2 linked regions of the Jeotgalibacillus aurantiacus genome follow. The protein of the gene in region 1 binds, or shares a complex with, the protein of each later gene. Links are inferred from orthologs where the notes say so. Each region holds a gene or a part of one and is shown in the gene's direction. Other genes may lie near its edges.

Region 1 (9,033 bases):
CAGTTATCCACAATATCGAGCTTAAGCCTGGTAAAGGTGGTCAGCTAGTACGTTCAGCTGGTACATCAGCACAGGTACTTGGTAAAGAAGGTAAATACGTTCTTGTTCGTCTTAACTCAGGCGAAACTCGTATGATCCTTGCTACTTGCCGCGCTACAGTTGGTCAGGTAGGAAACGAGCAGCACGAACTTATCAACATCGGTAAAGCAGGACGTTCACGCTGGTTAGGCAAGCGCCCAACAGTACGTGGATCTGTAATGAACCCGAACGATCACCCACACGGTGGTGGTGAAGGTAAAGCACCGATCGGACGTAAGTCTCCAATGTCACCATGGGGTAAACCAACACTTGGTGCTAAGACTCGTAAGAAGAAAAACAAATCCGATAAATTTATCGTACGCCGTCGTAAAAAATAACGGGATTGAGCTACGGTTCAACATACGAACCGTAGGGCAATCACGAAAGGAGGTTCCAGTATGGGTCGCAGCTTGAAAAAAGGACCTTTCGTGGACGATCACTTAATGTCAAAGGTTGAGAAGCTTAATGAAGCGGACAAGAAGCAGGTTATCAAAACTTGGTCTCGCCGTTCTACAATCTTCCCTAACTTCATCGGTCATACAATCGCTGTATACGATGGACGTAAGCACGTACCGGTTTACGTGACTGAAGATATGGTTGGTCACAAACTTGGTGAATTCGCACCAAGCCGTACGTACAAAGGTCACGCAAGTGATGATAAGAAAACAAGACGCTAATTGAGAGGAGGCTATCCTAATGCAAGCTAAAGCTGTTGCGAGAACAGTTCGTATTGCTCCTCGTAAAGTACGCCTAGTAGCAGATTTAATCCGCGGTAAGCAGGTTGGCGAAGCGGTGGCTATCTTAAACCACACACCACGCTCTGCATCACCAGTAATCGAGAAAGTATTAAAATCTGCTGTAGCGAACGCTGAGCATAATTACGACATGGACATCAACAACCTTGTGATTTCTGAAGCATACGTGAATGAGGGACCAACACTTAAACGTTTCCGTCCTCGTGCACAAGGTCGTGCAAGTGCCATTAACAAACGTACTAGCCACATTACAATCGTGGTATCTGAAAAAAAGGAGGGATAATGCGTGGGTCAAAAAGTACATCCAATTGGACTACGTATCGGAGTCATTCGTGACTGGGAATCAAAATGGTTCGCAGGCAAAGACTATGCAGACTTACTTCATGAAGACCTGAAAGTACGTGACTACATCGAAGGTCGTTTGAAAGAAGCATCTGTTTCTAAAGTAGAAATCGAGCGTGCGGCTAACCGCATTAACATTACAATTCACACTGCAAAGCCAGGTATGGTTATTGGTAAAGGTGGAACGGAAGTCGAAGCACTTCGTAAAGACCTTAACAAAATCACTAACAAGCGTGTTCACATCAACATCGTTGAAATCAAGCGCGCAGACCTTGATGCTAAACTTGTAGGTGAAAACATTGCACGTCAACTGGAAAACCGTGTATCTTTCCGTCGTGCACAAAAGCAAGCGATCCAACGCACAATGCGTGCTGGCGCTAAAGGGATCAAAACTCAGGTTTCTGGTCGTCTTGGCGGAGCAGACATCGCACGTGCTGAACATTACAGTGAAGGTACTGTTCCACTTCATACTCTTCGTGCTGACATCGACTACGCTCACGTTGAAGCGGATACTACGTATGGTAAGCTCGGAGTTAAAGTATGGATCTACCGTGGAGAAGTTCTTCCTACCAGAAACAAGAAGAAATCCGAGGAAGGAGGAAACTAATCATGTTATTACCTAAACGCGTTAAATATCGTCGTGTACACCGCGGAAAAATGCGCGGACAAGCGAAAGGCGGTACTGAAGTAAACTTCGGTGAATACGGCCTTCAAGCTTTAGAAGCGAGCTGGATCACAAACCGCCAGATCGAATCTGCACGTATCGCGATGACACGTTACATGAAACGTGGCGGTAAAGTATGGATTAAAATCTTCCCACACAAGCCTTACACGAAGAAACCTCTTGAAGTCCGAATGGGTTCTGGTAAAGGGGCACCTGAAGGATGGGTTGCAGTTGTAAAGCCGGGTAAGATTATGTTTGAAATCGCTGGAGTATCTGAAGAGGTTGCTCGTGAAGCTCTTCGTCTTGCATCACACAAACTTCCGGTTAAGTGTAAGTTTGTAAAACGAGAAGAAATTGGTGGTGAATCAAATGAAAGCTAATGAAATTCGTGACCTAACCACTGCCGAAATTGAACAAAAAGTAAAATCACTTAAGGAAGAGCTATTTAACCTTCGTTTTCAGCTAGCTACTGGCCAGCTTGAAAACACAGCTCGTATCCGTGAAGTACGAAAAGCCATTGCTCGCATGAAAACCGTGATTCGTGAAAGAGAAATTGGCGCTAACAACTGATAACTGAGAGGAGGTTTGCAGCATGAGTGAACGCAACCAGCGTAAAGTTTATACCGGCCGTGTTGTTTCTGACAAAATGGACAAAACAGTCACTGTAATGGTAGAAACGTATAAGAAACATTCACTTTATGGCAAACGAGTAAAGTACTCTAAGAAGTACAAAGCTCACGATGAACAAAATCAAGCCAAGGTTGGCGATATTGTTCGTATCATGGAAACTCGTCCGCTTTCAGCAACAAAACGTTTCCGTCTAGTGGAAGTCGTAGAAGAAGCGGTTATTATCTAATACATTGTTCGGAAATGTTAATTCCGAAGGGAGGTAACCTACATGATTCAACAAGAATCCCGTTTAAAAGTAGCTGACAACTCTGGCGCACGTGAAGTATTAACCATTAAAGTTCTTGGTGGTTCAGGCCGCAAGACTGCAAACATTGGTGATGTGATCGTCTGCACAGTGAAACAGGCAACACCAGGAGGCGTTGTTAAAAAAGGTGACGTTGTAAGAGCAGTAATTGTTCGTACAAAGAGCGGAGTTCGTCGTAACGATGGAACGTACATCAAGTTCGACGAAAACGCATGTGTCATCATCCGTGACGACAAAGGTCCACGCGGAACTCGTATCTTTGGACCGGTTGCTCGTGAGCTTCGTGACAACAACTTCATGAAGATCGTTTCTCTAGCACCAGAAGTTCTTTAATTGATCAATAACCACCGTATCAAGGAGGTGCGACAGGATGCACGTTAAAAAAGGCGACAAAGTAATGGTCATTTCAGGTAAAGACAAAGGCAAGACAGGTACTGTACTTGCAGCTCTTCCGAAAAAAGACCGTGTTGTGGTTGAAGGTGTGAACATCGTTAAAAAGCACTCAAAGCCATCACAATTGAATCCACAAGGTGGAATCTCCAACATGGAGGCAGCGATTCACGTATCAAACGTGATGCTGATCGATCCGAAAACAAACGAACCAACTCGTGTTGGTTACAAAGTTGAGGACGGCAAGAAAGTTCGTATTGCTAAAAAATCAGGTGAATCTTTAGATAAATAGTTAAGAGGGGAGGTACTCAAGAATGAACCGCCTAAAAGAAAAGTTCAACAGTGAAATCACACCTGCTCTAGTGAAGAAGTTCAACTACACTTCTGTTATGCAGGTACCGAAAATCGACAAAATCGTAATCAACATGGGTGTTGGTGACGCAGTTCAAAACACTAAATCATTAGATACAGCAGTTGAAGAGCTTGCGACTATCACTGGTCAAAAGCCTCTAGTAACAAAAGCTAAGAAATCAATCGCAGGTTTCCGTCTTCGTGAAGGTATGCCAATCGGAGCGAAAGTAACACTTCGCGGCGAGCGTATGTATGAATTCTTAGACAAGCTAGTCTCTGTATCTCTTCCACGTGTACGTGACTTCCGCGGAGTATCTAAAAAGTCTTTCGACGGACGCGGAAACTACACTCTTGGTGTTAAAGAGCAGCTTATCTTCCCAGAGATCGATTATGACAAGGTAAATAAAGTTCGTGGTATGGACATCGTAATTGTAACGACAGCTAAAACAGACGAAGAGTCTCGTGAGCTTCTAACTCAATTCGGTATGCCATTCCAAAAGTAATCTCTACAAAAGGGAGGCGTAAACGTGGCTAAAAAATCAATGATTGTGAAACAACAGCGCAAACAAAAATTTAAAGTACAAGAGTATACACGTTGCGAACGTTGCGGACGTCCACACTCAGTACTGCGTAAATTCAAGCTTTGCCGTATTTGTTTCCGTGAACTAGCATACAAGGGTCAAATTCCTGGCGTTAAGAAAGCCAGCTGGTAATACCCGATTTTGGGAAGGAGGTAAATTAATATGACAATGACAGATCCAATCGCAGATCTTTTGACTCGCATCCGTAATGCGAATCAAGTGCGTCACGAGAAGCTAGAGGTACCTGCTTCTAACATTAAGAAAGAAATCGCAGAAATCCTTAAGCGTGAAGGTTTCATCCGTGACGTTGAATATATCGAGGACAGCCAACAGGGCATTATCCGCATCTTCCTTAAGTACGGTGCGAATAACGAGCGTGTTATCACTGGCCTTAAGCGTATCTCTAAGCCAGGTCTACGTGTTTACGCGAAAGCTGATGAGCTTCCACGCGTACTGAACGGTCTTGGAATCGCAATCGTATCAACTTCAACTGGCGTTGTAACGGACAAAGAAGCTCGTGCTAAGCAAGTGGGCGGAGAAGTTCTAGCATACGTTTGGTAATACTTTTTAATCGAAAGAGAGGTGCAACAAAATGTCTCGCGTAGGAAAAAAACCAATCGAGGTACCTTCAGACGTAACGTTAACTTTTGACGGTTCAACAGTTACTGCAAAAGGTCCTAAAGGTGAACTTACATTCACTTTCAACTCAGAAATGAAATTCGAGCAGGAAGGCAGCACATTAACAGTTGTCCGTCCTTCTGACTCTAAAGAGCACCGTACTATTCACGGTACAACTCGTGCAATCCTTAACAACATGATCGAAGGTGTATCTAAAGGCTTCGAACGTGGTCTTGAGCTTATCGGGGTTGGATATCGTGCACAGAAACAAGGTAACAAGCTTGTTCTTAACGTAGGATACTCTCACCCAGTTGAGATTACACCGGAAGAAGGAATCGAAATCGAAGTTCCTTCAAACACAAAAGTGATCGTTAAAGGTGCTAGCAAAGAGCGCGTAGGTGCACTAGCTGCTAACATCCGCGACGTACGTCCTCCAGAGCCTTACAAAGGTAAAGGAATCCGTTATGAAGGTGAACGTGTTCGCCGTAAAGAAGGTAAAACAGGTAAATAATGCCGCTTAGGCGCATGAAAGGAGTGACCTTGATTGATTACTAAAGTTGACAAGAATGCGGTACGTAAGAAGCGTCATGCACGTGTTCGTACGACAATCACTGGTACTGAACAGCGTCCACGTCTAAACGTATACCGTTCTAACAAGCATATCTACGCTCAACTTATCGATGATGTAAACGGCGTAACACTTGCCAGCGCATCTACAAAAGATAAAGAGCTTGGTCTTGAAAGCGGCGGAAACGTCGAGGCTGCAACAAAAGTTGGCGAAGCAATCGCAAAACGCGCAGCTGAAAAAGGAATGAAATCAGTCGTATTTGATCGTGGAGGATATCTTTACCACGGCCGCGTGAAAGCTCTTGCTGATGCTGCACGTGAAAACGGACTTGAATTTTAATAGAAAAAGGAGGGACAATCCAGATGCGTCGCATTGATCCAAACAAACTTGAACTTGAAGAACGCGTAGTTACGATTAACCGTGTCGCTAAGGTTGTTAAAGGTGGCCGCCGCTTCCGTTTCTCTGCTCTTGTAGTAGTAGGAGACAAGAATGGCCATGTCGGTTTCGGTACAGGTAAAGCCCAAGAGGTACCTGATGCGATCCGTAAAGCAATCGAAGACGCGAAGAAAAATCTGATTGAAGTACCAATGGTAGAAGGAACAACTCCTCACCTTGTTACAGGTCGTTTCGGAGCTGGCTCAATCCTGATTAAACCAGCATCTCCTGGTACAGGAATCATCGCCGGTGGACCGGTTCGTGCGGTACTTGAGCTTGCAGGTGTCCACGACATTCTTTCTAAATCACTGGGATCTAACACACCAATCAATATGGTTCGTGCCACAATTGACGGCCTTAACCAGCTTAAGCGTGCAGAAGATGTAGCTAAGCTTCGCGGTAAGTCAGTGGAAGAACTGTTAGGATAAGGAGGGATAAGTGATGGCAAACAAACTAGCAATTACCCTCACTCGCAGCGTGATCGGACGCAATAAAGATCAGCGTGCAACAGTACAGGCTCTTGGTCTTCGTAAGACTAACCAGACTGTTGAACAGCAGGATAACCCTGCAATCCGCGGAATGATCAATAAAGTGTCTCACCTGGTATCAGTTAAAGAAATCTAATTCAACGTTTACAACAAGGAGGTGCCACTATGAAACTTCATGAGTTAAAACCTGCAGAAGGATCCCGCAGAGAGCGCAATCGCGTTGGTCGCGGTATCGGTTCTGGTAATGGTAAGACTGCTGGTAAAGGTCATAAAGGTCAAAACGCCCGTTCAGGCGGCGGAGTACGCCCAGGCTTTGAGGGTGGTCAGAACCCATTAGCACGCCGTCTTCCTAAGCGTGGATTCACAAACATCCACCGTAAAGAATATGCGGTTATTAATCTTGATGCACTAAACCGTTTCGACGAAGGAACAGAAGTAACACCTGAGCTTCTAATCGAAACTGGTGTAGTAAGCAAAGAGCGTGCAGGAATCAAGGTTCTTGCAAAAGGTACTGTAGAGAAGAAACTGACTGTTAAAGCTCACAAATTCTCTTCTGCTGCTAAAGAAGCAATCGAAGCTGCCGGCGGAACAACTGAGGTGGTTTAATGTTTCGGACAATCTCCAATTTTATGCGCGTGGGTGAAATAAGAAACAAAATTATCTTCACTCTTTTAATGTTGGTGGTCTTTCGGATCGGAACATTCATTCCGGTTCCTGGCGTAGATGCACAAGTTCTTCAGGCACAGGACCAGATGTCCGGCCTGATCGGATTTATGAATACGTTCGGGGGCGGAGCTTTAATCAACTTCTCGATCCTGGCAATGGGAATCATGCCGTATATCACGGCCTCCATCATTGTACAGCTTTTGCAAATGGACGTTGTTCCGAAGTTTGCTGAGTGGTCTAAACAGGGAGATGTTGGACGTCGTAAGCTGGCTCAGTTTACACGTTACTTCACGATTGTACTGGCATTCATCCAGGCAATCGGAATGTCTTACGGCTTTAACCGTATGTATGGTGGAACATTGATTCCGGATACATCGGTGACAACGTACATGCTGATTGCAGTCGTACTTACAGCCGGGACAGCTTTTTTAATGTGGTTAGGAGAGCAGATCACAGCTAAAGGTGTTGGAAATGGTATTTCCATTATCATCTTTGCAGGTATCGTGGCCGCTATTCCTAATGGCGTTAACCAGCTTTACGCACAGCAGATTGAAGGTGCGGGGGAGCAATTGTTCCTGAACATCGTCATTCTGGCACTGCTACTACTTGCGGTTATTGCGATTACGGTCGGAGTAATCTTCGTACAGCAGGCACTGCGTAAAATTCCGGTACAATATGCAAAACGTGTTGGTGGCAACAACGCTCAGGCAACTGGCGGACAGTCGTCACACATTCCATTGAAAGTAAACGCAGCAGGTGTAATTCCGGTAATCTTTGCGATTTCCTTCATTATTACACCACAGACGCTAGTCACTTTCTTTGGACAAAACAACATTACAACAACGATTCAGGATGTATTTGATTACACGCAGCCAATCGGTATGACGATTTACGTTGCGCTGATCGTTGCTTTCACGTATTTCTACGCATTCATTCAGGTGAATCCGGAGAATATGGCTGAAAACCTTAAAAAACAAGGTGGTTATATCCCAGGTATCCGTCCTGGACGTGCAACTCAGGATTACCTGACGAGCGTTCTTTACCGTTTGACTTTCGTAGGAGCGATTTTCCTTTCTGTAATTTCGATCCTGCCGATTTTCTTCATTAATCTTGCTGGTCTTCCACAGTCGGTGCAAATTGGCGGAACAAGCCTGTTGATCATCGTTGGGGTAGCACTTGAGACAATGAAGCAGCTGGAAGCACAGCTGGTGAAGCGGAACTATAAAGGATTCATGAGATAATCACATGGTTTTGGGGTGCTACACCCTGAAGCCCATCTTAAATGAGGGGGCTTACTTGTGAATATTGTTTTAATGGGTTTACCTGGTGCCGGTAAAGGGACTCAGGCTGAACGTATTATTGAAAAATATAACATCCCTCATATTTCGACTGGGGATATGTTCCGTGCAGCAATTAAAAACGGTACGGAGCTTGGATTGAAGGCGAAATCGTTTATGGATCAGGGTGACCTGGTTCCTGATGAAGTAACCATCGGAATTGTTCGTGAACGATTAAGCAATGATGATTGCCAAGAAGGGTTTCTGTTAGATGGATTCCCGAGAACAGTGGCACAAGCCGATGCGCTTGATGCATTACTTAAAGACCTTGGCAAGGAACTCGACTATGTTCTAAACATCAAGGTGGAAAAAGAAGAGCTGATGAAGCGTCTAACCGGCCGTTGGATCTGTAAGACCTGCGGGGCAACGTATCATACAGTCTTCAACCCTCCTGCAGTGGAAGGTAAATGTGATAAAGACGGTGGGGAACTGTACCAGCGTGAAGATGACAAGCCGGAAACTGTTAAGAATCGTTTAGATGTTAATATGAAGCAAACCCAGCCTCTTCTGGACTTTTACGGTTCAAAAGGCGTGCTGAAAGACATCGACGGCCAGCAGAATATCGATAAGGTATTCAGCGACGTGGATGAATTGCTCGGGGGCCTTCGCTAATGATCGTTTGCAAGACTCCTCGCGAGATTGAGATCATGCGCGAAGCAGGCAAGATCGTTGCGTTAACCCATCAGGAGCTGCAAAAGTATATTGCGCCTGGAATCACAACGAAGGAACTTGATGAGATTGCTGACCGGTTTATCCGTCAGCATGACGCAGTTCCATCCTTTAAAGGGTACAACGGTTTCAGCGGAAGTATCTGTGCTTCAGTTAA
Region 2 (11,766 bases), on another replicon or contig:
CATTTGACGCAATCGAAATGGCAAAGCGCGCTGGTTACACAGCTGTTATCTCTCACCGTTCTGGTGAAACAGAAGATGCAACGATCGCTGACATCGCTGTTGCGACAAACGCTGGTCAAATCAAGACTGGTGCTCCATCACGTACAGACCGCGTTGCGAAGTACAATCAGCTTCTTCGTATCGAAGATCAGCTGGCTGCAACGGCTCAGTACCTTGGTGCAAAAACGTTTTATAACCTTCGCTAATTAGTGAATGGTATATGCAGGACTATCCTTTTGGGTAGTCCTGTTTTTTGTTTTTTAAAACCGGGCCGAGGGGCATCTTGTTTTCTGAACATAAAGAGGTGTAGGATAAGGAAACCGTGCCGGGTAATTCCTTCGCTTTCCACGGCCGCGCGGTGAGCCAGCTAGTGCTACGCACTACGCTGTCTCACCTGTCGCTCCTCTGCCGTAGGAGTCTACGGAATGACCCGGCACTCAGTAATTTTAATTACCAGCTGACTTTGTTGTTTGAAATTATTAGATCCATTAAGTTCTACGGCTCCTAAGACTAAATAACATATTTAAGTCAGGGCTGGAGAATAATAAGTGAGAACTGGCCAGTTCGAATTAATGTCAGAAAATACAGAAAATAATTCACGCTTTGTCTTTCATTGGCTATAATGAAGGTAGCAGAGATTTAATCCAGACGTATTCTGATTCAAAAGATCTTGAAAGAGGAGGCGTTTTTAATGGAGCAAATCATTATGTGCGAAGTGGATAGCTGTAAATTTAACCGGGAAGGCAGCAGGTGTGGGGCGGAAAAGATTTTTGTCGGTGCCCACAAAGGCCATGCCGACTCCAGTGACGAAACGGATTGCAAGACGTTTGAGCATGTATAAGAAAAGGCCGGCTCTTTGAGAGTCGGCCTTTTCATTGACTTTTTTTGAATTTTAACTTTCTTGAACTAAATAATGCTTACATTGATATCACTTAGATTGTATTTAATAAAAGTGCCGGGACATTCCGCAGACTCCTGCGGCAGAGGAGCGACAGGTGAGACAGCGTAATGCGAAGCATTAGCTGGCTCACCGCGCGGCCGCGGAAAGCGGAGGAATGTCCCGGCACGGCTTCAATATTCGATGTCAATCCGTACTAACAGCCTTTTTAGCAGAAACGGCTGAAAACGTAATGGTAATCGCACATAACCCGATGATGACTAAGAACCCAAGCACAATCGGCCATGTATCAGTAAAGCCGTCAATCAAAACAGCACGCATTGCTTCGAACAGATACGTGACAGGGTTAATTGATGCAGCCACCTTCAGCCACGCAGCATCAATCAGCTCATACGGCACAAACGTCGTGCTCAGGAAAATGAGCGGGAAGAAGATAAATGTTCCTGCCTGGGCAGACTGTGCATTTTTAGCGCGCAAGGCGACTCCGACGGAATAACCTGCAAAGGCAAGCCCCCAACCCAACGTGAGCAACAGCACAACGACGACACCTAGGGCGCCTCCAGCCACTTCAAGGCCGAGGAAAAAACCAACGCAGATAATAAGTCCGGCTTGGATCACGAGCTGCAGCATCCCGGCAATAATCGGTCCGAGCACGATCGCAAGTCGTGAGCTTGGTGTCAGCAGAAGCCGCGAGAAAAATCCGTTATCGAGGTCCTTTACAAGCGCCTGTCCCGCTCCACCGGCACCGCCAATCGCAGCAGAAACAATGGATACGGGTAAAATAAAGGCTAAATAATTCGCTCCTTCAAAGGCGGGAAGATTAGCAATCCCGCTTAAGCCCGCTTCGTAAACAAACAGGAAAAACATACTGATCGCAAGGTTTGGAATGAAGATCAGCGGATTCCGCAAAATCGTTATGATACTTCGTTTCGTAATCACCATCGTATCGCTGAAAAAGCTGCCCTGCTGATTATTCATGGACGGCACCTTCTTTCTTATCATTCGTCACCTGAATGAATACATCATCCAGAGAAGGCGGCTTCACATTCAGCTGAGCAGGGTGGAGGTTTTGTTCATCAAGCTTTCTGATGACATCCGCTAAAATGGATGTCCCGTTTTCCGCAAGGATTGTGACATCGTTTTTCAACCGTTCTGTCTGGTAATCAGGTGAGGAGACAGCTTCATATGCTTTAATCGCATCTGCTTCTTCTTCAAACTGAAGCACAACAGCATCGAGGCCAAGCGTCCGCTTCAGCTCCTCGGGTGTACCTGTCGCAACAATCTGTCCTTTATTGATGATTGAAATGCGGTCAGCCAGCTGATCGGCTTCTTCAAGGTACTGGGTGGTGAGAAAGATTGTTGTTCCTTCTTCTTTATTCAGACGCTTAATTTCCTTCCAGATCGCTTTGCGGTTTGTTGGATCGAGACCTGTTGTCGGCTCATCCAGAAATAAAATTTTCGGCTTATGCACGAGCGTCATCGCAAGGTCCAGACGTCTTCTCATCCCGCCAGAATATTTCCCGCTCATCCGGTCAGCATCCTCAGTAAGTCCAACAAGCTCAAGCAATTCAGCTGCCCGTTCTTTTGCCTGCTTTTTGCTGAAGCCGAACAGTCTTGCCTGGAACTCCAGTAATTCCCGACCTTTTAAGTCAGGATCTATTCCTGTTTCCTGGAGGGCGACGCCAATAGACAGCCGTACTTTTTCAGGGTCTTTATTGACATTATAGCCAGCGACCTCCATTGTTCCCGAGGTAGGCTTCAAAAGGGTGGTTAACAGCTGAACGGTTGTCGATTTACCGGCTCCGTTAGGTCCTAAAAACGCAAAAAATTCCCCTTCTGCCACATCAAAGGAAATCCCTCTGACTGCTTTTACATCACCTTTAAAGGTCTTTACAACATCTTTAACATGTATGGCACCATTCATCTATATAACCTCCCGACATTTGTGTCAGTTTTCATAGCTTTATTTTATGCTGTTCAAATGATTTTGACAATTTGCAGTGTTTTTATTCATCATGTGAAAACAAAGATTGTATGGTGTATGGGCGTATGATAAAATGAAAAAAGTGTAAGGTTCGGTTCAGGAGGTGGAACATTTATGGAAACGTTATTAACAGTATTACTTGTGATCACTTGTATCTCATTAATCATTGTGGTTCTTCTGCAATCAGGAAAAAGCGCAGGTCTTTCAGGCGCCATTTCCGGAGGAGCAGAACAGCTTTTTGGTAAACAGAAAGCGCGAGGAATTGACCTTGTTTTAAATCGTTTGACTATTGTTCTGTCGGTGCTGTTTTTCGTCTTGACGATTGCAGTTGCCTATTTCATTCAATAAATGCGAGAATCCCGATCATGACTGGTCGGGTTTTTTATTTGGATAAAGCCGGGCCGTGGCGCATCCTGCGCTTTTGGCATTTGATCATACAAGAGTGGTTAAATAACCCGGGAAAGTTGTCAAATAACCCTGAAGAGTTGTCAAATCACTTCAAAGAGTGGTTAAATACCCCGAAAGAGTGGTTAAATAACCGCAAAAAGTGGTCGAATCGCAATGTCCCCACCTAAGATACATTCTTAAACCGCCCGAATAGCATTCCGGCGGGATCTTTACTAAAATAGAGACAGATGAATATGCAACAGGAGTGACTTGAAATGAAATTGAATTTGCCAAAACCATTTACGTTTGAAGGTGGGAAGCGTGCGGTGCTTTTATTGCATGGGTTCACCGGAAATTCGTCGGACGTCCGGATGCTTGGGCGTTTTTTAGAGAAGAACGGTTATACGTCTCATGCGCCGCATTATAAGGGGCATGGTGTGCCACCGGAGGAGCTTGTGGAGACGGGCCCGAAAGACTGGTGGAAGGATGTTATGCGCGGGTATGATCATCTGAAGGCGCAGGGCTATGAGGAGATTGCGGTTGCCGGACTTTCTTTGGGAGGCGTATTTTCGCTTAAATTAGGTTACACTGTTCCTGTAAAGGGTATCGTGACCATGTGCGCGCCGATGTACATCAAAAGTGAAGAAGTGATGTATAAAGGAGTTTTGGATTACGCACGCGAATTTAAGAAGTATGAGAAGAAAGATGAAGATCAGATTGAAGCTGAAATGAAGGAATTTGAAAAGACCCCAATGAAGACGCTGAAGTCACTGCAGGAGTTAATTGGTGATGTCAGAGAGTCTGTTGATATGATTTATACACCGACATTTGTAGTGCAGGGACGACATGATCACATGATTAATACGGATTCTGCCAATATTATATACGACGGTGTAGAAACTGATCAGAAAAAGCTCAAGTGGTATGAGGAATCAGGACATGTGATTACGCTTGATAAAGAGAAAGAACAGCTGCATGAGGATGTGCTGGCATTTCTTGATTCGCTTGACTGGTCCGCCGATAAATAACGGCTGGAAATGGAGGAATCGCCGATGGAAGATTCGATTATGGAAATGAGAGACAGGCTTCTGACGTTTATGAGGGAGGAAGCCTACAAACCGCTGACGGTTCAGGAGCTCGAAGAAGAGTTCGGGATTACGGATTCAGTGGAATTTAAAGCGCTTGTGAAATCACTCGTGATTTTGGAGGAAAAAGGGGAGATTGTACGTACGCGGAGCAACCGCTACGGTGTCCCTGAGAAGATGAATCTCGTTCGTGGTACACTGAGCGGTCATGCGAAGGGATTTGCTTTTTTAATTCCTGAAGATAGTGAGCGTAAGGATATTTTTATCCCGCCAAATGAGTCTGCTAATGCGATGCACGGGGATAAGGTACTCGTACGCGTATCAAGCCAGTCCCGCGGTGACCGTGAAGAAGGAACCGTGGTGCGTATTCTGGAGCGAGGCACTAAGCAGGTCGTGGGTACGTATACGGAAAGCAAAAACTTCGGATTTGTCATTCCAGACGATAAGAAAATGGCAAGCGATATTTTCATCCCAAGAAACGCTAACAAAGGAGCAGTGGAAGGACACAAGGTGATTGTTGAAATTACTGCGTATCCGGACGGCCGCAACAGCGCTGAAGGGGAAGTCGTAAAAATCCTTGGTCATAAAAATGATCCTGGTGTCGACATTTTATCAATCATCCATAAACACGGGATCACGATTGAATTCCCGGATGACGTGATTAAGCAGGCGAATGAGGTACCGGATGAAATTGATCCGGCTGACTTAAAGGACCGCCGCGATCTGCGTGACGTGACAACCGTTACGATTGACGGAGCGGACGCGAAGGACCTCGATGATGCCATTTCGTTAACGAAGCTTGATAACGGGAATTATCTGCTTGGCGTTCATATTGCTGACGTCAGTCATTACGTGACAGAGGGCTCTCCAATCGATGAGGAAGCATACGAGCGCGGGACGAGTGTGTATTTAGTAGACCGGGTCATCCCGATGATTCCGCACCGTCTATCTAACGGGATCTGTTCACTGAATCCGAAGGTGGACCGCCTGACGCTTTCCTGTGAAATGGAGATCGATCAAAACGGCGGCGTGGTGAATCACGAGATTTTCCAGAGTGTGATCCGCACGAATGAACGTATGACCTATTCTGACGTGAATAAAATTCTCGTGGATCAGGATGAAGCGCTAATTGAGAAATATGAACCGCTAGTGCCAATGTTCCGTGAAATGGAACAGCTTGCGGCGATTTTACGCGGTAAACGATTTGGGCGTGGCGCGATCGACTTTGATTTTAAAGAAGCAAAAGTGATGGTGGACGAGGAAGGTCATCCGGTTGAGATCGGCATCCGCGAGCGTTCTGTTGGTGAAAAGCTGATTGAAGAATTTATGCTTGCAGCGAACGAAACGGTTGCTGAGCATTTCCACTGGCTGAATCTGCCGTTCATTTACCGTATTCACGAGGATCCGAAAGCTGAAAAGCTGGAGCGGTTCTTCGAGTTTATTACAAACTTCGGGATCACGGTAAAAGGTTCCGGTAACGAGATTCATCCGCGTGCGCTCCAGGAAATCATCGATGATATTCAGGGACGTCCGGAGGAAATGGTTGTGTCAACGATGATGCTTCGCTCTATGCAGCAGGCAAAATACAACGAAAACAGTCTCGGTCACTTTGGACTGGCAACTGATTTCTATACACATTTCACCTCACCAATCAGGCGTTATCCGGATTTGATCGTGCACCGTCTGATCCGCACGTATTTGATTAACAAAAAAGTGGATGACCGTACGCAGCAGAAATGGGATTCTATTTTACCGGAGCTTGCGGCGCATACGTCCGGTCGTGAAAGACGCGCTGTTGATGCAGAACGTGAAACGGACGAGCTGAAAAAAGCTGAATTTATGATGGATAAAATCGGTGAAGAATTTGACGGTGTGATTTCATCTGTCACAAACTTCGGGATGTTCGTGGAGCTGCCAAATACGATTGAAGGCCTTGTTCATGTCAGCTATATGACGGACGATTATTATCGCTTTGATGAGCGTCATATGGCCATGATCGGGGAGCGGACAGGTAATGTCTTCCGCATTGGTGATGAGATTACGATCCGCGTTGTTAATGTCAATAAAGAAGAGCGGGCGATCGATTTCGAAATCGTCGGAATGAAAGGCACACCACGCCAGCGCCGCGAAACCGCCAAGGTCATCCAGAGTAAAGAGCGCAGCAGCTCAGGCCGTGTCAGAAAGAAAAACGCCGGCAAGCAGGATGACGGTAAAAAAGGCAACAAAAAGAAGTTTTATAAAGGTGTACCGAAAAATAAAAAGAGTAAGAAAAAGAAACGTAAATAGGAGTCAGGGCTTCCCTGGCTCCCAAGCCACAGGGGGAGAAGAGCATGCCAAAAGGAGAAGGAAAAACAGTCGCGCAAAACAAAAAAGCGCGTCACGATTATTTTATTGAGGAAACGTATGAGGCCGGGATCGTGCTTCAGGGAACTGAAATCAAATCGATCCGCCAGGGCCGCGTGAATCTAAAGGATTCCTTTGCCCGGATCAGCAACGGCGAAGTGTTCCTGAACAACATGCATATCAGCCCGTATGAACAGGGAAACCGCTACAATCATGATCCTGAGCGTGAGCGCAAACTGCTTCTGCACAGACAGCAGATCAATAAGCTGATCGGTGAAACAAAGCAGCAGGGTTATTCACTCGTACCGCTAAAGCTGTATTTAAAAGACGGCTATGCCAAAGTACTGATCGGTCTTGCGAAGGGTAAGAAAAACTACGACAAGCGTGAAACACTGAAGAAAAAAGAGGCAAAACGCGATATCCAGCGTGCCTTCAAGGAAGCGCAGCGCTAGTTGCATCTTGAAAAAAAGACAGCATGTGTTATAATAATATCAGTCGCTTTTAGTGACTGCCCCGGTAATTCCGGGATCCCGTACTGAAATAAGCACGTCTTATTTCATCCTTTTACACATGGGGACGTTACGGATTCGACAGGAATGGTTCGAGCTTGAGTTGCGAGCCGGAGGGACCGTCTCCGTCATCAACGTCAACACAAATAGTTAACAACAAACAAGATTACGCTCTAGCTGCCTAATAAGCACTTGAGACCTCACCTGTCTATCGCCCATGTAGACTGTGCTGAGGTTCACTTATAGTGGGATACGCAAGTCGCTGCCACCTGAAGTAGCTTGAAGAGACCAATCAGGATAGCCGTTCGGACGCCTGTCAGTTGGCATATGTTACGGTGAATCGCAAATAGGCTGACTACGCTCGTAGAAGCTTAAGTATTGAAGTTTCTGGACGTGGGTTCGACTCCCACCGTCTCCACCAAATATATATTTGGTGGTTTTTTATTTGTCTAAAAAAGGTTTGTACATAAAACCGTGCCTGAATCTCCCTCCCTTTCCGCGGCCGTGTGGTGAGCCAGCTAGTGCTACGCACTACGCTGTCTCACCTGTCGCTTCTCTGCCGCAGGAGTGTCGGGAGCTTCAGGCACTCAATAATATTTCTAATCTTACAAGGCTATAAATAACATTCAACGTTCACAAATGATTTGCATATCATAAATCAATATGTTTTGAATCAAGAACAACAACTAATTTAAAAAGCATCAACCAGACTTTATCAAAAGTTCGGTTGATACTTTTCTTATACCTGCTTCACATACACTTTCAACTGCTGAATAATCTCTTCTTTGATATCATCACCTGCATAAAAATGTACGCCGTAGAAGTAATCGTCGAAGTAGATTTTTTTCCAGATGATTTCGGCTTTAATTTCGTAGACAGATTGGTTCAGCATAAATTGCAAATGGATTTTTACAGGGTAATCGCTATCCTTATCTACTGGGAGGTTGAGATTCGTGCTGATTTTGGTTCCGCTGGGACTGAGGTCATGCATGAGTGCTGTGCCTGCATGCGAATGAACTTCTTTTCCATTTAACTCATAAATAGAAAATGCAGCCTTGATCGGTGTTTTGAAGGTAAAGCGAAAACTGTCTTTTCGATTATATCGCAAATGACTCACCTCACGGAAAATAGGGTCACCGGAAAAGAGTTCCGGTTTCTTTAATTATCGGTCATATGTGAGAAATTTCTACTATATTTAAAAATCTTTAGCATATTAAATGCCTGAAGTGTGCTCACCCTTACAATCATTGCTGACGATAGGATCCATCATATTATTCATTCGTTATTTGTCGAAAAAATCCTCATAATATCATCCATAAATCGTCAATTTTTTTATCGGATTTATCTCATAATAAATTCATACGTTTATGAAGGAGCTGACAGACAACATGTATATTTTACACAGGAAAAACAACGGCACTCATGAAGTGTTAAAGGATTCACTCAGCAAAACGTTCAAGTTTTTTGTGAATCAGCATGAGGCCAGCCAACTTTCATCAAAACTGAACCGGTACACCCAACAGGAAAAGCAGTGGAGAGTAAAGAAAATCAACCTATAGATATTCAAAAAAAGAAACCTGGCATCGAGTCCGGGTTTCTTTTTTTAGGTGCTTAAGCTGCTTCAACAGCTGACCCTTTTCTGCTCTTTGCCTTTCTGTTGGCAATATAGATCCCGCTGAAGATGATCAGCATGCCTGCAATCAGTGATGGCGTAACGGCTTCATCCAGGAGGACACTTCCCCAGATCATGGCTGAAACCGGCGCTAAATAGGTGACGGTTGTGGCGAACTCGGGTGAGCTTTCTTTTACCAGATAATAATACAGCAGATAGGCAATCCCTGAGCCAAAGCAGCCGAGTCCGATTGCAGCGATCCAGAACGTCTGATCAAACGTAAAGGCTGCAGGTGAGGTTCCTGACACAAGCATGGCAGCTAGACTGATGATTGCCCCCGTAATAAGTGAGCTCGTTGACAGCAGCACGACCCCAGTATTTCTGGCAAAGCGCATGACATAATGGGAGCCAAACCCATAGCACATCGCTCCGAGGACCATCGTGCCAACCCCCACAAACTCAGATGAAAATAATCCGCCTATATTAAATTCAATCAGGACGAGGACGCCTAGAAATCCTGTAGCAATGCCTGTCCATTGTTTTGCATTAAGCTTCTTTTTAAATAGAAAGAAACCGATCAGTCCTGCACACACAGGGGTGAGCGCATTCAAAACGGAAGCCGTATTGGATGCAATCTGTGTCTCGCTTAAAGCGATCAGTGCCCAGGGAAAAGCGGCGTTAAACAGTCCGATTACCACCAGGTGACCCCATGGAACAGGTGTCGTCAACCTCTTTCGCTGAGTCCATAAAATCGGCAGTAAAATCAGCGCTCCCGCTGTACAGCGGATAAAAACGGTTCCCCAGACACCGGAGGATTCGGCAAGCAATTTAATAAAGACAAAAGACAGTCCCCAGATTAAACTGAGTCCTGCCAGTGCGAAATAAGGTCTCATAAGCTTCTCCTTACTGTCCGATCAGCGTAACGGTGTAGGAACGTGAGCGTCTCGGTCCGTCAAATTCACAAAAATAAATGCCCTGCCATGTGCCTAACACGAGCTGTCCGTTTTGAACAGGGATCGTCTGAGCATGTCCAACTGTACTTGTTTTCAGATGAGCGGCTGTGTTGCCCTCCATGTGAAGGTCCTGATCGTGATGCCATGGATACACTTCATCGAGGCGTCTCAGAAAATCGGTTTTAACATCCGGATCTGCATTTTCGTTTACCGTAATACCGGCCGTTGTATGTCTGGACGTCACAACGGCAATCCCTGAAGTGAAGCCCTGATTCGTGATCCAGTGCTGCACGTCATCTGTTATCTCAATCATTTCATCGCGTTTTGAGGTATGTAAAATAAAGGTTTCAAACATGTATAATCTCTCCTTTCTCTAACAGTGTAACGCCTGATAGAAGTTTAGGAAACTCCTAATTAAGTGTCACGTTTTTCCACTGTTCACAGCATGTTAAAATGAAAGCGTTTTAATTTACGGAAATATTGATAAATTCAGAATACTTGTTGATATACCTCACATAGCTGTGTATGATGGTCTTTATATAAAGCTCTGAGACAGGGCTTCAATTCAACTAACAGATACAGCGGGAGGATGAAAACGATGGATTCAACGAAAAAAGATTTGCGTATCAGAAGTAAGGTGATCAGTGAAGGAGTGAATCGTGTACCGAACCGTTCAATGCTTCGTGCTGTTGGATTTAAAGATGAGGATTTTAAAAAGCCGATGATCGGAATTGCGAGTACGTGGAGTGAGGTAACACCATGTAACGTACATATTGATAAGCTCGCAGCACAGGCAAAAGCCGGAGCTAGATCAGGCGGCGGTGCGCCAATGATCTTTAACACCATTACGGTATCAGATGGCATTGCGATGGGGCATGAAGGAATGTTCTATTCGCTTCCAAGCCGTGAAGTCATTGCGGATTCGATTGAAACGGTCACAAGTGCAGAACGTCTTGATGGCATTGTGGCAATCGGTGGGTGTGATAAAACAACACCGGCTTGCGTCATGGCCATTGCGCGTATGAACATTCCGTCCGTTTATGTGTATGGCGGCACGATTGCACCAGGGAAGCTCGATGGGAAGGATATTGACATCGTTTCTTCTTTTGAAGCGGTTGGTCAGTATCAGGAAGGTCTGATTGATGATGAGCAGCTATATAAGGTGGAATGTAATGCCTGTCCAGGCGCAGGCGCATGTGGCGGCATGTATACAGCCAACACGATGGCATCTGCGGTTGAAGCGTTAGGGATGAGTATTCCTGGATCTTCTTCTACACCGGCGGTCAACAATTATAAGGAAAAAGAATGTGAGCAGGCTGGTGAGCTTGTTGTACAGCTTCTTGAAAAAGACATTTACCCGCGCGATATCATGACAAAAGAAGCGTTTGAAAATGCGATTACGGTCGTGATGGCACTTGGCGGCTCAACGAATGCGTTCCTTCATTTACTGGCGATGGCTCATTCTGCAGAAGTCGATCTCACAATGGATGATTTCGAGCGCGTGCGCCAAAACGTACCGCACATTGCAGACCTGAAGCCGAGCGGTAAATATGTTATGCAGGATCTATACGAGGTTGGAGGCGTGCCGGCTGTGATGAAGGTTCTTTTAGAGGAAGGGCTGCTTCACGGGGACTGTATGACCGTAACGGGCAAGACGGTTGCTGAAAACCTGGCAGAGGCTGCGCCGTTAAAAGAAGGACAGGATGTCATCCGTCCGTTCAACAACCCGCTTAAGAAAACCGGTCCGCTTGTCGTGTTAAAAGGAAACCTTGCTCCTGAAGGCTCTGTTGCTAAAATGTCCGGACAAAAGATCAGCCGTTTTGAAGGACCGGCACGCGTCTTTGACAGTGAGGATGACTGTGCGAAAGCGATTGAAAACAACCAGATCAAAGAAGGCGATGTCGTCGTGATCCGTCACGTTGGTCCAAAAGGCGGACCGGGAATGCCGGAAATGCT

What was found.
Region 2: the proteins of secY (region 1) and secG are in contact, whole or in part, in a crystal structure (PDB 5AWW), measured with the Thermus thermophilus proteins. The link is inferred for Jeotgalibacillus aurantiacus from one-to-one orthologs. Residues at the interface, in WP_096411648.1 of Thermus thermophilus: Leu14, Gln16, Arg17, Phe20, Ile34, Pro35, Pro37, Ile72, Arg108, Arg109, Asn112, Gln113, Arg116, Ile117, Ile120, Pro145, Gly146, Trp147, Phe152, Phe155, Val156, Val159, Thr160, Val162, Ala163, Gly164, Ala166, Leu167, Trp170, Glu173; in WP_223903268.1 of Thermus thermophilus: Tyr5, Ile9, Tyr12, Leu13, Ala16, Leu19, Val20, Val23, Leu24, Gln26, Glu27, Pro28, Gln30, Gly31, Ala32, Asp34, Leu35, Met36, Gly37, Gly38, Ser39, Ala40, Asp41, Leu42, Phe43, Ala45, Arg46, Val48, Tyr53, Thr56.

Annotation. Positions count from the first base shown.
Region 1 is NZ_JACNMS010000008.1:28,811-37,843, reverse strand. The notes cover bases 6,035-8,960. They hold secY (preprotein translocase subunit SecY), read left to right. Parts: upstream 6,035-6,809; coding sequence 6,810-8,111; downstream 8,112-8,960. Other genes in these bases: map (type I methionyl aminopeptidase), read left to right, coding at 8,819-8,960; H7968_RS16925 (adenylate kinase), read left to right, coding at 8,169-8,819; rplO (50S ribosomal protein L15), read left to right, coding at 6,370-6,810; rpmD (50S ribosomal protein L30), read left to right, coding at 6,158-6,340; rpsE (30S ribosomal protein S5), read left to right, coding at 6,035-6,144. Also shown: rplB (50S ribosomal protein L2), read left to right, coding at 1-416; rpsS (30S ribosomal protein S19), read left to right, coding at 477-755; rplV (50S ribosomal protein L22), read left to right, coding at 775-1,116; rpsC (30S ribosomal protein S3), read left to right, coding at 1,120-1,782; rplP (50S ribosomal protein L16), read left to right, coding at 1,785-2,219; rpmC (50S ribosomal protein L29), read left to right, coding at 2,209-2,409; rpsQ (30S ribosomal protein S17), read left to right, coding at 2,432-2,695; rplN (50S ribosomal protein L14), read left to right, coding at 2,738-3,106; rplX (50S ribosomal protein L24), read left to right, coding at 3,144-3,455; rplE (50S ribosomal protein L5), read left to right, coding at 3,478-4,017; H7968_RS16965 (type Z 30S ribosomal protein S14), read left to right, coding at 4,042-4,227; rpsH (30S ribosomal protein S8), read left to right, coding at 4,258-4,656; rplF (50S ribosomal protein L6), read left to right, coding at 4,688-5,224; rplR (50S ribosomal protein L18), read left to right, coding at 5,258-5,620; more of rpsE, read left to right, coding at 5,644-6,034; more of map, read left to right, coding at 8,961-9,033. UniProt on the Bacillus subtilis protein: The central subunit of the protein translocation channel SecYEG. Consists of two halves formed by TMs 1-5 and 6-10.
Region 2 is NZ_JACNMS010000007.1:100,522-112,287, reverse strand. What follows is about bases 1,785-4,652. They hold secG (preprotein translocase subunit SecG), read left to right. Parts: upstream 1,785-3,035; coding sequence 3,036-3,269; downstream 3,270-4,652. Other genes in these bases: rnr (ribonuclease R), read left to right, coding at 4,361-4,652; H7968_RS16650 (alpha/beta hydrolase), read left to right, coding at 3,584-4,336; H7968_RS16660 (ATP-binding cassette domain-containing protein), read right to left, coding at 1,908-2,861; H7968_RS16665 (ABC transporter permease), read right to left, coding at 1,785-1,915. In the rest of the region: eno (phosphopyruvate hydratase), read left to right, coding at 1-245; H7968_RS16670 (DUF1540 domain-containing protein), read left to right, coding at 731-880; more of H7968_RS16665, read right to left, coding at 1,124-1,784; more of rnr, read left to right, coding at 4,653-6,679; SsrA-binding protein SmpB, read left to right, coding at 6,724-7,188; H7968_RS16630 (PilZ domain-containing protein), read right to left, coding at 7,985-8,353; H7968_RS16625 (DMT family transporter), read right to left, coding at 8,857-9,750; H7968_RS16620 (secondary thiamine-phosphate synthase enzyme YjbQ), read right to left, coding at 9,761-10,165; ilvD (dihydroxy-acid dehydratase), read left to right, coding at 10,409-11,766. UniProt on the Bacillus subtilis protein: Involved in protein export. Participates in an early event of protein translocation.